Regions from separate parts of the Cytobacillus sp. FSL R7-0680 genome, predicted to be linked through region 3. Evidence: a T-box and tRNA genes for the amino acid it is inferred to sense, from the RefSeq annotation. Region 3 holds a T-box; the other regions hold tRNA genes.
What was found. A T-box is a leader RNA that pairs with one kind of tRNA and senses whether it is charged. The one in region 3 lies ahead of thrS (threonine--tRNA ligase), so its partner is inferred to be a tRNA-Thr.
Positions count from the first base shown of each region.

Region 1: it has a tRNA-Thr gene. The T-box ahead of thrS (threonine--tRNA ligase) is inferred to sense a tRNA for this amino acid. The anticodon was not compared.
Region 2: it has a tRNA-Thr gene. The T-box ahead of thrS (threonine--tRNA ligase) is inferred to sense a tRNA for this amino acid. The anticodon was not compared.
Region 4: it has a tRNA-Thr gene. The T-box ahead of thrS (threonine--tRNA ligase) is inferred to sense a tRNA for this amino acid. The anticodon was not compared.

Region 1 is NZ_JBBPAO010000001.1:280,867-283,424, forward strand. It holds rRNA gene MKY26_RS01365 (23S ribosomal RNA) at 1-273, shown strand, start outside; rRNA gene rrf (5S ribosomal RNA) at 503-620, shown strand; tRNA gene MKY26_RS01375 (tRNA-Asn) at 640-714, shown strand; tRNA gene MKY26_RS01380 (tRNA-Ser) at 717-810, shown strand; tRNA gene MKY26_RS01385 (tRNA-Glu) at 826-900, shown strand; tRNA gene MKY26_RS01390 (tRNA-Val) at 905-980, shown strand; tRNA gene MKY26_RS01395 (tRNA-Met) at 991-1,064, shown strand; tRNA gene MKY26_RS01400 (tRNA-Asp) at 1,068-1,144, shown strand; tRNA gene MKY26_RS01405 (tRNA-Phe) at 1,199-1,274, shown strand; tRNA gene MKY26_RS01410 (tRNA-Thr) at 1,278-1,350, shown strand; tRNA gene MKY26_RS01415 (tRNA-Tyr) at 1,362-1,445, shown strand; tRNA gene MKY26_RS01420 (tRNA-Trp) at 1,449-1,522, shown strand; tRNA gene MKY26_RS01425 (tRNA-His) at 1,529-1,604, shown strand; tRNA gene MKY26_RS01430 (tRNA-Gln) at 1,651-1,725, shown strand; tRNA gene MKY26_RS01435 (tRNA-Gly) at 1,731-1,805, shown strand; tRNA gene MKY26_RS01440 (tRNA-Cys) at 1,825-1,898, shown strand; tRNA gene MKY26_RS01445 (tRNA-Leu) at 1,930-2,018, shown strand; tRNA gene MKY26_RS01450 (tRNA-Leu) at 2,040-2,122, shown strand; tRNA gene MKY26_RS01455 (tRNA-Gly) at 2,126-2,196, shown strand; gene MKY26_RS01460 (ABC transporter ATP-binding protein) at 2,534-2,558, shown strand, end outside.
Region 2 is NZ_JBBPAO010000001.1:2,713,345-2,715,902, reverse strand. It holds rRNA gene MKY26_RS13640 (23S ribosomal RNA) at 1-795, shown strand, start outside; rRNA gene rrf (5S ribosomal RNA) at 1,066-1,182, shown strand; tRNA gene MKY26_RS13630 (tRNA-Glu) at 1,213-1,287, shown strand; tRNA gene MKY26_RS13625 (tRNA-Val) at 1,292-1,367, shown strand; tRNA gene MKY26_RS13620 (tRNA-Thr) at 1,383-1,458, shown strand; tRNA gene MKY26_RS13615 (tRNA-Lys) at 1,473-1,548, shown strand; tRNA gene MKY26_RS13610 (tRNA-Leu) at 1,558-1,639, shown strand; tRNA gene MKY26_RS13605 (tRNA-Gly) at 1,663-1,737, shown strand; tRNA gene MKY26_RS13600 (tRNA-Arg) at 1,741-1,814, shown strand; tRNA gene MKY26_RS13595 (tRNA-Pro) at 1,823-1,899, shown strand; tRNA gene MKY26_RS13590 (tRNA-Ala) at 1,913-1,988, shown strand; tRNA gene MKY26_RS13585 (tRNA-Met) at 2,015-2,088, shown strand; tRNA gene MKY26_RS13580 (tRNA-Ser) at 2,105-2,197, shown strand; tRNA gene MKY26_RS13575 (tRNA-Met) at 2,212-2,285, shown strand; tRNA gene MKY26_RS13570 (tRNA-Asp) at 2,289-2,365, shown strand; tRNA gene MKY26_RS13565 (tRNA-Phe) at 2,385-2,460, shown strand; tRNA gene MKY26_RS13560 (tRNA-Tyr) at 2,474-2,557, shown strand.
Region 3 is NZ_JBBPAO010000001.1:2,294,020-2,296,577, forward strand. It holds gene thrS (threonine--tRNA ligase) at 1-1,203, opposite strand, end outside; T-box leader at 1,250-1,482, opposite strand; gene ytxC (putative sporulation protein YtxC) at 1,530-2,402, opposite strand; gene dnaI (primosomal protein DnaI) at 2,496-2,558, opposite strand, start outside.
Region 4 is NZ_JBBPAO010000001.1:2,525,495-2,528,052, forward strand. It holds tRNA gene MKY26_RS12495 (tRNA-Ser) at 1-72, opposite strand, end outside; tRNA gene MKY26_RS12500 (tRNA-Asn) at 76-150, opposite strand; tRNA gene MKY26_RS12505 (tRNA-Ile) at 161-237, opposite strand; tRNA gene MKY26_RS12510 (tRNA-Gly) at 245-315, opposite strand; tRNA gene MKY26_RS12515 (tRNA-His) at 318-393, opposite strand; tRNA gene MKY26_RS12520 (tRNA-Phe) at 403-475, opposite strand; tRNA gene MKY26_RS12525 (tRNA-Asp) at 495-571, opposite strand; tRNA gene MKY26_RS12530 (tRNA-Met) at 575-648, opposite strand; tRNA gene MKY26_RS12535 (tRNA-Ser) at 662-754, opposite strand; tRNA gene MKY26_RS12540 (tRNA-Ile) at 761-837, opposite strand; tRNA gene MKY26_RS12545 (tRNA-Met) at 851-927, opposite strand; tRNA gene MKY26_RS12550 (tRNA-Ala) at 953-1,028, opposite strand; tRNA gene MKY26_RS12555 (tRNA-Pro) at 1,052-1,128, opposite strand; tRNA gene MKY26_RS12560 (tRNA-Arg) at 1,137-1,210, opposite strand; tRNA gene MKY26_RS12565 (tRNA-Leu) at 1,227-1,315, opposite strand; tRNA gene MKY26_RS12570 (tRNA-Gly) at 1,322-1,396, opposite strand; tRNA gene MKY26_RS12575 (tRNA-Leu) at 1,416-1,500, opposite strand; tRNA gene MKY26_RS12580 (tRNA-Lys) at 1,518-1,593, opposite strand; tRNA gene MKY26_RS12585 (tRNA-Thr) at 1,608-1,683, opposite strand; tRNA gene MKY26_RS12590 (tRNA-Val) at 1,700-1,775, opposite strand; rRNA gene rrf (5S ribosomal RNA) at 1,785-1,902, opposite strand; rRNA gene MKY26_RS12600 (23S ribosomal RNA) at 2,132-2,558, opposite strand, start outside.

The DNA of each region.
Region 1 (2,558 bases), 2.0 Mb from region 3:
GCAGGAAATTTGAGAGGAGCTGTCCTTAGTACGAGAGGACCGGGATGGACGCACCGCTGGTGTACCAGTTGTCTTGCCAAAGGCATCGCTGGGTAGCTATGTGCGGAAGGGATAAGTGCTGAAAGCATCTAAGCATGAAGCCCCCCTCGAGATGAGATTTCCCATAGCGCAAGCTAGTAAGATCCCTGAAAGATGATCAGGTTGATAGGTTAGAGGTGGAAGTGTGGCGACACATGTAGCTGACTAATACTAATCGATCGAGGACTTAACCAAAAACGAAAAGCGAAAGCACCTACCTAGGCGCTGTAGCTGGACAATACGAAATGCGGGCGGCTTTAAGCCGCCGCAGCTAGACAGCACTACGTAAGTAGTCGCGTCAGCACGCATTCAGGCGATTACTCAAAACAATCTTCTTCAACATTACCTAGTTTTCAGAGAATGATTTAAAATTTCTCTTGAAAATTTTATTAAAGACGTTATAATAATATATGTCTTTAAAAAGTCCGGTGGCGATAGCGAGAAGGTCACACCCGTTCCCATACCGAACACGGAAGTTAAGCTTCTAAAGCGCCGATGGTAGTTAGGGGCTGTCCCCTTGTGAGAGTAGGAAGTTGCCGGGCATACATACTATTAAATTATTCCGCAGTAGCTCAGTGGTAGAGCATTCGGCTGTTAACCGAACGGTCGTAGGTTCGAATCCTACCTGCGGAGCCAATGGAGAGCTGTCCGAGCTGGCCGAAGGAGCACGATTGGAAATCGTGTAGGCGGTTTATAGCCGTCTCAAGGGTTCAAATCCCTTGCTCTCCGCCATTAAACATATAAATTGGCCCCTTGGTCAAGCGGTTAAGACACCGCCCTTTCACGGCGGTAACACGGGTTCGAATCCCGTAGGGGTCACCATTTTGGAGGATTAGCTCAGCTGGGAGAGCATCTGCCTTACAAGCAGAGGGTCGGCGGTTCGATCCCGTCATCCTCCACCATTCATATTATCGCGGGGTGGAGCAGTCCGGTAGCTCGTCGGGCTCATAACCCGAAGGTCGCAGGTTCAAATCCTGCCCCCGCAATTTGGTCCGGTAGTTCAGTTGGTTAGAATGCCTGCCTGTCACGCAGGAGGTCGCGGGTTCGAGTCCCGTCCGGACCGCCACTACATAAATTCACACAAATTAATTTAAAACATATTGTAAAACGTATAAGTTTTGGCTCAGTAGCTCAGTCGGTAGAGCAAAGGACTGAAAATCCTTGTGTCGGCGGTTCGATTCCGTCCTGAGCCACCATTTGCCGGCCTAGCTCAATTGGTAGAGCAACTGACTTGTAATCAGTAGGTTGGGGGTTCAAGTCCTCTGGCCGGCATTGTTTTTTATGGAGGGGTAGCGAAGTGGCTAAACGCGGCGGACTGTAAATCCGCTCCTTCGGGTTCGGCAGTTCGAATCTGCCCCCCTCCACCATCTAGGGGTATAGTTTAATGGTAAAACGAAGGTCTCCAAAACCTTTGATGTGGGTTCGATTCCTACTACCCCTGCCAATTATGGCGGTTGTGGCGAAGTGGTTAACGCATCGGATTGTGGTTCCGACATTCGTGGGTTCGATTCCCATCAGCCGCCCCATTATTTTAAATTCACATTTTTTGCTTTCATGCATAGAATATACAAATGGGCTATAGCCAAGTGGTAAGGCAACGGATTTTGATTCCGTCATTCGCAGGTTCGAACCCTGCTAGCCCAGCCAGATCTGCGGAAGTAGTTCAGTGGTAGAACATCACCTTGCCAAGGTGAGGGTCGCGGGTTCGAATCCCGTCTTCCGCTCCAAGTAGTTATTTATATTGATGGCGGCATAGCCAAGTGGTAAGGCAGAGGTCTGCAAAACCTTCACCACCGGTTCAAATCCGGTTGCCGCCTCCAATACATATTCACTCATTTTTATACACCTCATGCCGGGGTGGCGGAACTGGCAGACGCACAGGACTTAAAATCCTGCGGTAGGTGACTACCGTACCGGTTCGATTCCGGTCCTCGGCACCATAATTAAATAAAAGAATATTTGCCGGTGTGGCGGAATTGGCAGACGCGCACGACTCAAAATCGTGTTCCATCACGGAGTGTCGGTTCGACCCCGACCACCGGTATTTGCGGGTGTAGTTTAGTGGTAAAACCTCAGCCTTCCAAGCTGATGATGAGGGTTCGATTCCCTTCACCCGCTTATATGGAAGTAAAGGACTGTAGACAATCTCTATTTATTAGCAGATTGTCTACAGTTTTTTTAGTTGAAGTGATTAGTTTTGTTGTTTTTTACTAACCTTAACGAAGTGCATAATGAGTGAAGAGAATGGATGAAAGGCTTCAGTAACGAGAAATGCATTCTCCTTAAAAAATATATGCAGAATACAGGTTGGTTAACAAGAAATATGGTGGAAATGAAAACTTTTCGTATTGATGGTTGACAGGATAGCTTTTATTAGATAAAATTTTCTTTGAAGTTGATAATCATTATCAATGACATGATGATGATCTAAAATGTTCGGATGGAGTGAATGACCTTGTCTAGATTATTTACTGAAGACT
Region 2 (2,558 bases), 420 kb from region 3:
AGCTTGTACAGGATAGGTAGGAGCCTTAGAAGCCGGAGCGCTAGCTTCGGTGGAGGCGTCGGTGGGATACTACCCTGGCTGTATTGAAATTCTAACCCACATCCCTTATCGGGATGGGAGACAGTGTCAGGTGGGCAGTTTGACTGGGGCGGTCGCCTCCTAAAGAGTAACGGAGGCGCCCAAAGGTTCCCTCAGAATGGTTGGAAATCATTCGTAGAGTGTAAAGGCACAAGGGAGCTTGACTGCGAGACCTACAAGTCGAGCAGGGACGAAAGTCGGGCTTAGTGATCCGGTGGTTCCGCATGGAAGGGCCATCGCTCAACGGATAAAAGCTACCCCGGGGATAACAGGCTTATCTCCCCCAAGAGTCCACATCGACGGGGAGGTTTGGCACCTCGATGTCGGCTCATCGCATCCTGGGGCTGTAGTCGGTCCCAAGGGTTGGGCTGTTCGCCCATTAAAGCGGTACGCGAGCTGGGTTCAGAACGTCGTGAGACAGTTCGGTCCCTATCCGTCGTGGGCGCAGGAAATTTGAGAGGAGCTGTCCTTAGTACGAGAGGACCGGGATGGACGCACCGCTGGTGTACCAGTTGTCTTGCCAAAGGCATCGCTGGGTAGCTATGTGCGGAAGGGATAAGTGCTGAAAGCATCTAAGCATGAAGCCCCCCTCGAGATGAGATTTCCCATAGCGCAAGCTAGTAAGATCCCTGAAAGATGATCAGGTTGATAGGTTAGAGGTGGAAGTGTGGCGACACATGTAGCTGACTAATACTAATCGATCGAGGACTTAACCAAAAACGAAAAGCGAAAGCGCCTTGCATAGGTGCGACAAGCATAAGACAGATTTGACAGGAGGTTGTTCTTTAACCTCATGACAAATTTGACTTATGACCTCGAGCACCTAGGCGCTGTAGCTGGACAATACGAAATGCGGGCGGCTCCTAGGCGCCGCAGCTAGACAGCACTACGTAAGTAGTCGCATCAGCAACGCATAGGCGATTACTCATAAATATCTTCTTCAACATTACCTAGTTTTGAGGGAACGATTCCCTTACAATTTCATAGTCCGGTGGCGATAGCGAGAAGGTCACACCCGTTCCCATACCGAACACGGAAGTTAAGCTTCTCAGCGCCGATGGTAGTTAGGGGCTGTCCCCTTGTGAGAGTAGGACGCTGCCGGGCAAACTACCCCAATTTTTGGGGTTATTTTTTGGCCCCTTGGTCAAGCGGTTAAGACACCGCCCTTTCACGGCGGTAACACGGGTTCGAATCCCGTAGGGGTCACCATTTTGGAGGATTAGCTCAGCTGGGAGAGCATCTGCCTTACAAGCAGAGGGTCGGCGGTTCGATCCCGTCATCCTCCACCATTTTTGTGTTTATTTGCCGGCCTAGCTCAATTGGTAGAGCAACTGACTTGTAATCAGTAGGTTGGGGGTTCAAGTCCTCTGGCCGGCACCACTCGTCCTTTGTACGAGCCATTAGCTCAGTTGGTAGAGCATCTGACTTTTAATCAGAGGGTCGAAGGTTCGAGTCCTTCATGGCTCACCATTTATATTTGCGGGTGTGGCGGAATTGGCAGACGCACCAGACTTAGGATCTGGCGCCGCAAGGCGTGGGGGTTCGACTCCCTTCACCCGCATTAGTATTTTATAATGGATATTTGCGGAAGTAGTTCAGTGGTAGAACATCACCTTGCCAAGGTGAGGGTCGCGGGTTCGAATCCCGTCTTCCGCTCCATATGCGCCCGTAGCTCAATTGGATAGAGCGTTTGACTACGGATCAAAAGGTTAGGGGTTCGACTCCTCTCGGGCGCGTTTTATTTCGGGAAGTAGCTCAGCTTGGTAGAGCACTTGGTTTGGGACCAAGGGGTCGCAGGTTCGAATCCTGTCTTCCCGACCACGAATACTTTTTAGGGGCCTTAGCTCAGCTGGGAGAGCGCCTGCTTTGCACGCAGGAGGTCAGCGGTTCGATCCCGCTAGGCTCCACCAATTTAATTTTTAACAATATATTTTATGGCGGTGTAGCTCAGCTGGCTAGAGCGTACGGTTCATACCCGTGAGGTCGGGGGTTCGATCCCCTCCGCCGCTATTGCTTTTTTATTAATGGAGGAATACCCAAGTCTGGCTGAAGGGATCGGTCTTGAAAACCGACAGGGGTGTTAAAGCCCGCGGGGGTTCGAATCCCTCTTCCTCCGCCATTAATATTTATTATCGCGGGGTGGAGCAGTCCGGTAGCTCGTCGGGCTCATAACCCGAAGGTCGCAGGTTCAAATCCTGCCCCCGCAATCTGGTCCGGTAGTTCAGTTGGTTAGAATGCCTGCCTGTCACGCAGGAGGTCGCGGGTTCGAGTCCCGTCCGGACCGCCATTTACATATTTATTATTTTGGCTCAGTAGCTCAGTCGGTAGAGCAAAGGACTGAAAATCCTTGTGTCGGCGGTTCGATTCCGTCCTGAGCCACCATTTAGTCTTTTTTGGAGGGGTAGCGAAGTGGCTAAACGCGGCGGACTGTAAATCCGCTCCTTCGGGTTCGGCAGTTCGAATCTGCCCCCCTCCACCAT
Region 3 (2,558 bases):
AAATTCTTCTTTAATTTGGTCTGGACGAACGAATAGATGAGCATCATTTAATGTCATACCACGTACACGTTGCAATCCTGATAATGCTCCAGACATCTCATAGCGATGCATTGTACCTAATTCAGCGATACGGATTGGTAATTCTCTATAGCTATGGATTCCTTGTTTATAAATCATCATATGATGAGGACAGTTCATTGGACGAAGAACAAGCTCCTCATTATCCATTTTCATTACAGGGAACATATCTTCTTGATAGTGATCCCAGTGTCCTGAAGTTTTGTAAAGTTCCACATTTGCCATAATTGGTGTATATACATGGTCATAGCCTAAACGCACTTCTTTATCCACGATATAACGTTCAATATTACGGCGAATTGTTGCGCCTTTTGGTAACCATAGCGGTAACCCTTGTCCAACCTTTTGGGAGTTCGTAAAGAGGCTTAATTCCTTACCAATTTTACGGTGATCACGCTCTTTTGCTTCTTCAAGCAAACGCAAGTGTTCGTTTAAGTCATCTTTTGTAAAGAATGCAGTACCATATATACGTTGTAGCATCTTATTGTCGCTATCTCCACGCCAATATGCGCCAGCAATACTTAAAAGCTTAAATTCTTTAATTTTCCCTGTAGAAGGAACATGAACCCCTCGACAAAGATCAAAGAATTCGCCTTGTTCATAAAGGGTAACTGTTTCACCTTCTGGAATGGCGCCAATCAGTTCAACCTTATATTCGTCGCCAATCTCCTCATAGATTTTTAAAGCTTCGTCTCTACTCACTTCTTTACGAACAATCTCAATATTTTCATTGATGATTTTCTTCATTTCTTTCTCGATTTTCGGTAGATCTTCAGGTGTTAATGACTCCTCCATATCGATATCGTAGTAGAAGCCACTCTCAATAACAGGACCTACACCTAATTTAACGTTTTTATATAAACGTTTAATCGCTTGCGCCATTAAATGAGCGGAACTGTGACGCATAATTTCAAGCGCCTCATCACTGCCTTGGGTAATGATCTCCACAGCCGCATCCTCTTCAATTGGACGACGAAGGTCGAATAATTCATTATTCACTTTACCTGCTATGGCTTTCTTTTTTAAGCCAGGGCTGATTGATGATGCGATTTCTTCCGTTGTTGTTCCTTTGGAGAACTCCTTTACTGCTCCATCTGGAAACGAAACTTTAATCATTTCTGACATCATAACTTCCTCCTTGTTTTTGAAAAATAAAAAACTCGCCCCTAATAAAAGGGACGAGTATCATATACACGTGGTTCCACCCTACTTCTCACTTTAAAAAAGTGACTCGTAGCAAGTTAACGGTCTTGTTGCCGCCAATACTTAATCGACGCCTTAGACATCTTTATGTATTGGAGTTCAAAGGTGGTAAGCATTCCATTCGTGTTAGGAAGATTGCAGCCTTGTCTTCCCTCTCTATAAACCGTAAAAGAATACCCATATCCTTATCATTACTGTTCATTGATAATTTCAATATGTAAGTATTATAGTTTTTAATTTACGGAAAATCAAGAGGGTTCACTTATATTTTTACATGCATGCTGTTTACGCATATTAAATTCACTTATATGAAGGATTTCCAATCTCTCTTCAAAAATATTTTTAATTGTACGAACTAAAGGTTGTTCCTCACTTTCACTATATAAACATATTTCCTGAGGAGCGATTGAGAGTAATGGTGCGATTGTAACTGAATCTACATAGACAGGGTGATTAATTAATAATCTTCTATCTATCATCGCCGTTAGGTCCATTCGAGAAAGCTCTTCGAAATGCTGATTAAAAAAGCGAACTTCTTCACCTAAATATAAATGAATCGTGGGTAACTTACTTTCTCTATCCTTAATAAAGTCTCTTAAGGTTTGAATAAACATTTGATATTCCTGTTCCATTTTATATTCATCAATAGACAACTCAACATACTTTGTCATATCGTCTAAAAGCGGTTTAAGACGAAACTTTATAAAAGCATCATAGGAAAAAGAGATATCATCATGCACTAGGCGATCTATAGCCGATCGTAATTGCTCGTGTATATCCACTCTATGTAAAAAAGTAGATAAATCTTCTCTTTGCCCTTCCAATATGGAATGAATGATTTCAAGAATTTGTTGTTGTTCTTCTGAATCTTGATAATAAAACTTTTCGGCCATTATCTTTCTAAACCAACTATCGCATTTACTCTCCATTAAAAAAGCAGAAAATGTTCGTTTTACTTCTTCAATAGATCGTCCACTGCATTGTTCAGGATACATTCTTACTATATATTGACCTTCATTATGAAGAATTGTCGTTTCGCCTTCCGTATAGTTCTGAATCCGGATTGCGTGCTGAAACAGCTCCTCGGCTTCATGCTTATTCCGGAAAATGATCTCTATCAACCAAATCCCCCCTTAACATCTATCTGATTCATATATATGGGAGACTTGGCCAAAATAGAAGTCATGAAGAAAAACTATTGAAAATTATCTTGCCTAAACCCTTCGATTCGGTCCTTCGACAAGCACAGGATCGGTTAAATACTTAATTCTCTCCAT
Region 4 (2,558 bases), 230 kb from region 3:
TGAACCCTCGCGCCGGTTGCCCGACCTACACCCTTAGCAGGGGCGCCTCTTCAGCCACTTGAGTACTTCTCCATATGGCTCCGCAGGTAGGATTCGAACCTACGACCGTTCGGTTAACAGCCGAATGCTCTACCACTGAGCTACTGCGGAATAATATAAATGGTGGGCCTAAATGGACTCGAACCATCGACCTCACGCTTATCAGGCGTGCGCTCTAACCAGCTGAGCTATAGGCCCCTATTTAAGCGGGTGAAGGGAATCGAACCCTCATCATCAGCTTGGAAGGCTGAGGTTTTACCACTAAACTACACCCGCAATGGGGCGGCTGATGGGAATCGAACCCACGAATGTCGGAACCACAATCCGATGCGTTAACCACTTCGCCACAACCGCCATAAAAGATGGCTCAGGACGGAATCGAACCGCCGACACAAGGATTTTCAGTCCTTTGCTCTACCGACTGAGCTACTGAGCCAAAATAATAAATATGTAAATGGCGGTCCGGACGGGACTCGAACCCGCGACCTCCTGCGTGACAGGCAGGCATTCTAACCAACTGAACTACCGGACCAGATTGCGGGGGCAGGATTTGAACCTGCGACCTTCGGGTTATGAGCCCGACGAGCTACCGGACTGCTCCACCCCGCGATAATAATATGAATGGCGGAGGAAGAGGGATTCGAACCCCCGCGGGCTTTAACACCCCTGTCGGTTTTCAAGACCGATCCCTTCAGCCAGACTTGGGTATTCCTCCGAATAATGGTGGACCTTGTAGGACTCGAACCTACGACCGGACGGTTATGAGCCGTCTGCTCTAACCAGCTGAGCTAAAGGTCCATCATTCTATCTATGGTAGCGGCGGAGGGGATCGAACCCCCGACCTCACGGGTATGAACCGTACGCTCTAGCCAGCTGAGCTACACCGCCATAGAATATATTGTATAAAATTAATTGGTGGAGCCTAGCGGGATCGAACCGCTGACCTCCTGCGTGCAAAGCAGGCGCTCTCCCAGCTGAGCTAAGGCCCCTAAAAATATATATGTATATCTAGTGGTCGGGAAGACAGGATTCGAACCTGCGACCCCTTGGTCCCAAACCAAGTGCTCTACCAAGCTGAGCTACTTCCCGATACAAAACGCGCCCGAGAGGAGTCGAACCCCTAACCTTTTGATCCGTAGTCAAACGCTCTATCCAATTGAGCTACGGGCGCTTAATTTTAAAAAGAATGGTGCCGAGGACCGGAATCGAACCGGTACGGTAGTCACCTACCGCAGGATTTTAAGTCCTGTGCGTCTGCCAGTTCCGCCACCCCGGCACATATTGGAGCGGAAGACGGGATTCGAACCCGCGACCCTCACCTTGGCAAGGTGATGTTCTACCACTGAACTACTTCCGCAAATATTTAAAATGAAAAATGGTGCGGGTGAAGGGAGTCGAACCCCCACGCCTTGCGGCGCCAGATCCTAAGTCTGGTGCGTCTGCCAATTCCGCCACACCCGCATATTAAAATGATCAAATGGTGAGCCATGAAGGACTCGAACCTTCGACCCTCTGATTAAAAGTCAGATGCTCTACCAACTGAGCTAATGGCTCGTACAAAGCACGAGTGGTGCCGGCCAGAGGACTTGAACCCCCAACCTACTGATTACAAGTCAGTTGCTCTACCAATTGAGCTAGGCCGGCAAATACACACAAAAAATGGTGGAGGATGACGGGATCGAACCGCCGACCCTCTGCTTGTAAGGCAGATGCTCTCCCAGCTGAGCTAATCCTCCAATATGTATGCCCGGCAACGTCCTACTCTCACAAGGGGACAGCCCCTAACTACCATCGGCGCTTTAGAAGCTTAACTTCCGTGTTCGGTATGGGAACGGGTGTGACCTTCTCGCTATCGCCACCGGACTTTTTAAAGACATATATTATTATAACGTCTTTAATAAAATTTTCAAGAGAAATTTTAAATCATTCTCTGAAAACTAGGTAATGTTGAAGAAGATTGTTTTGAGTAATCGCCTGAATGCGTGCTGACGCGACTACTTACGTAGTGCTGTCTAGCTGCGGCGGCTTAAAGCCGCCCGCATTTCGTATTGTCCAGCTACAGCGCCTAGGTAGGTGCTTTCGCTTTTCGTTTTTGGTTAAGTCCTCGATCGATTAGTATTAGTCAGCTACATGTGTCGCCACACTTCCACCTCTAACCTATCAACCTGATCATCTTTCAGGGATCTTACTAGCTTGCGCTATGGGAAATCTCATCTCGAGGGGGGCTTCATGCTTAGATGCTTTCAGCACTTATCCCTTCCGCACATAGCTACCCAGCGATGCCTTTGGCAAGACAACTGGTACACCAGCGGTGCGTCCATCCCGGTCCTCTCGTACTAAGGACAGCTCCTCTCAAATTTCCTGCGCCCACGACGGATAGGGACCGAACTGTCTCACGACGTTCTGAACCCAGCTCGCGTACCGCTTTAATGGGCGAACAGCCCAACCCTTGGGACCGACTACAGCCCCAGGATGCGATGAGCCGACATCGAGGTGCCAAACCTCCCCGTCGATGTGGA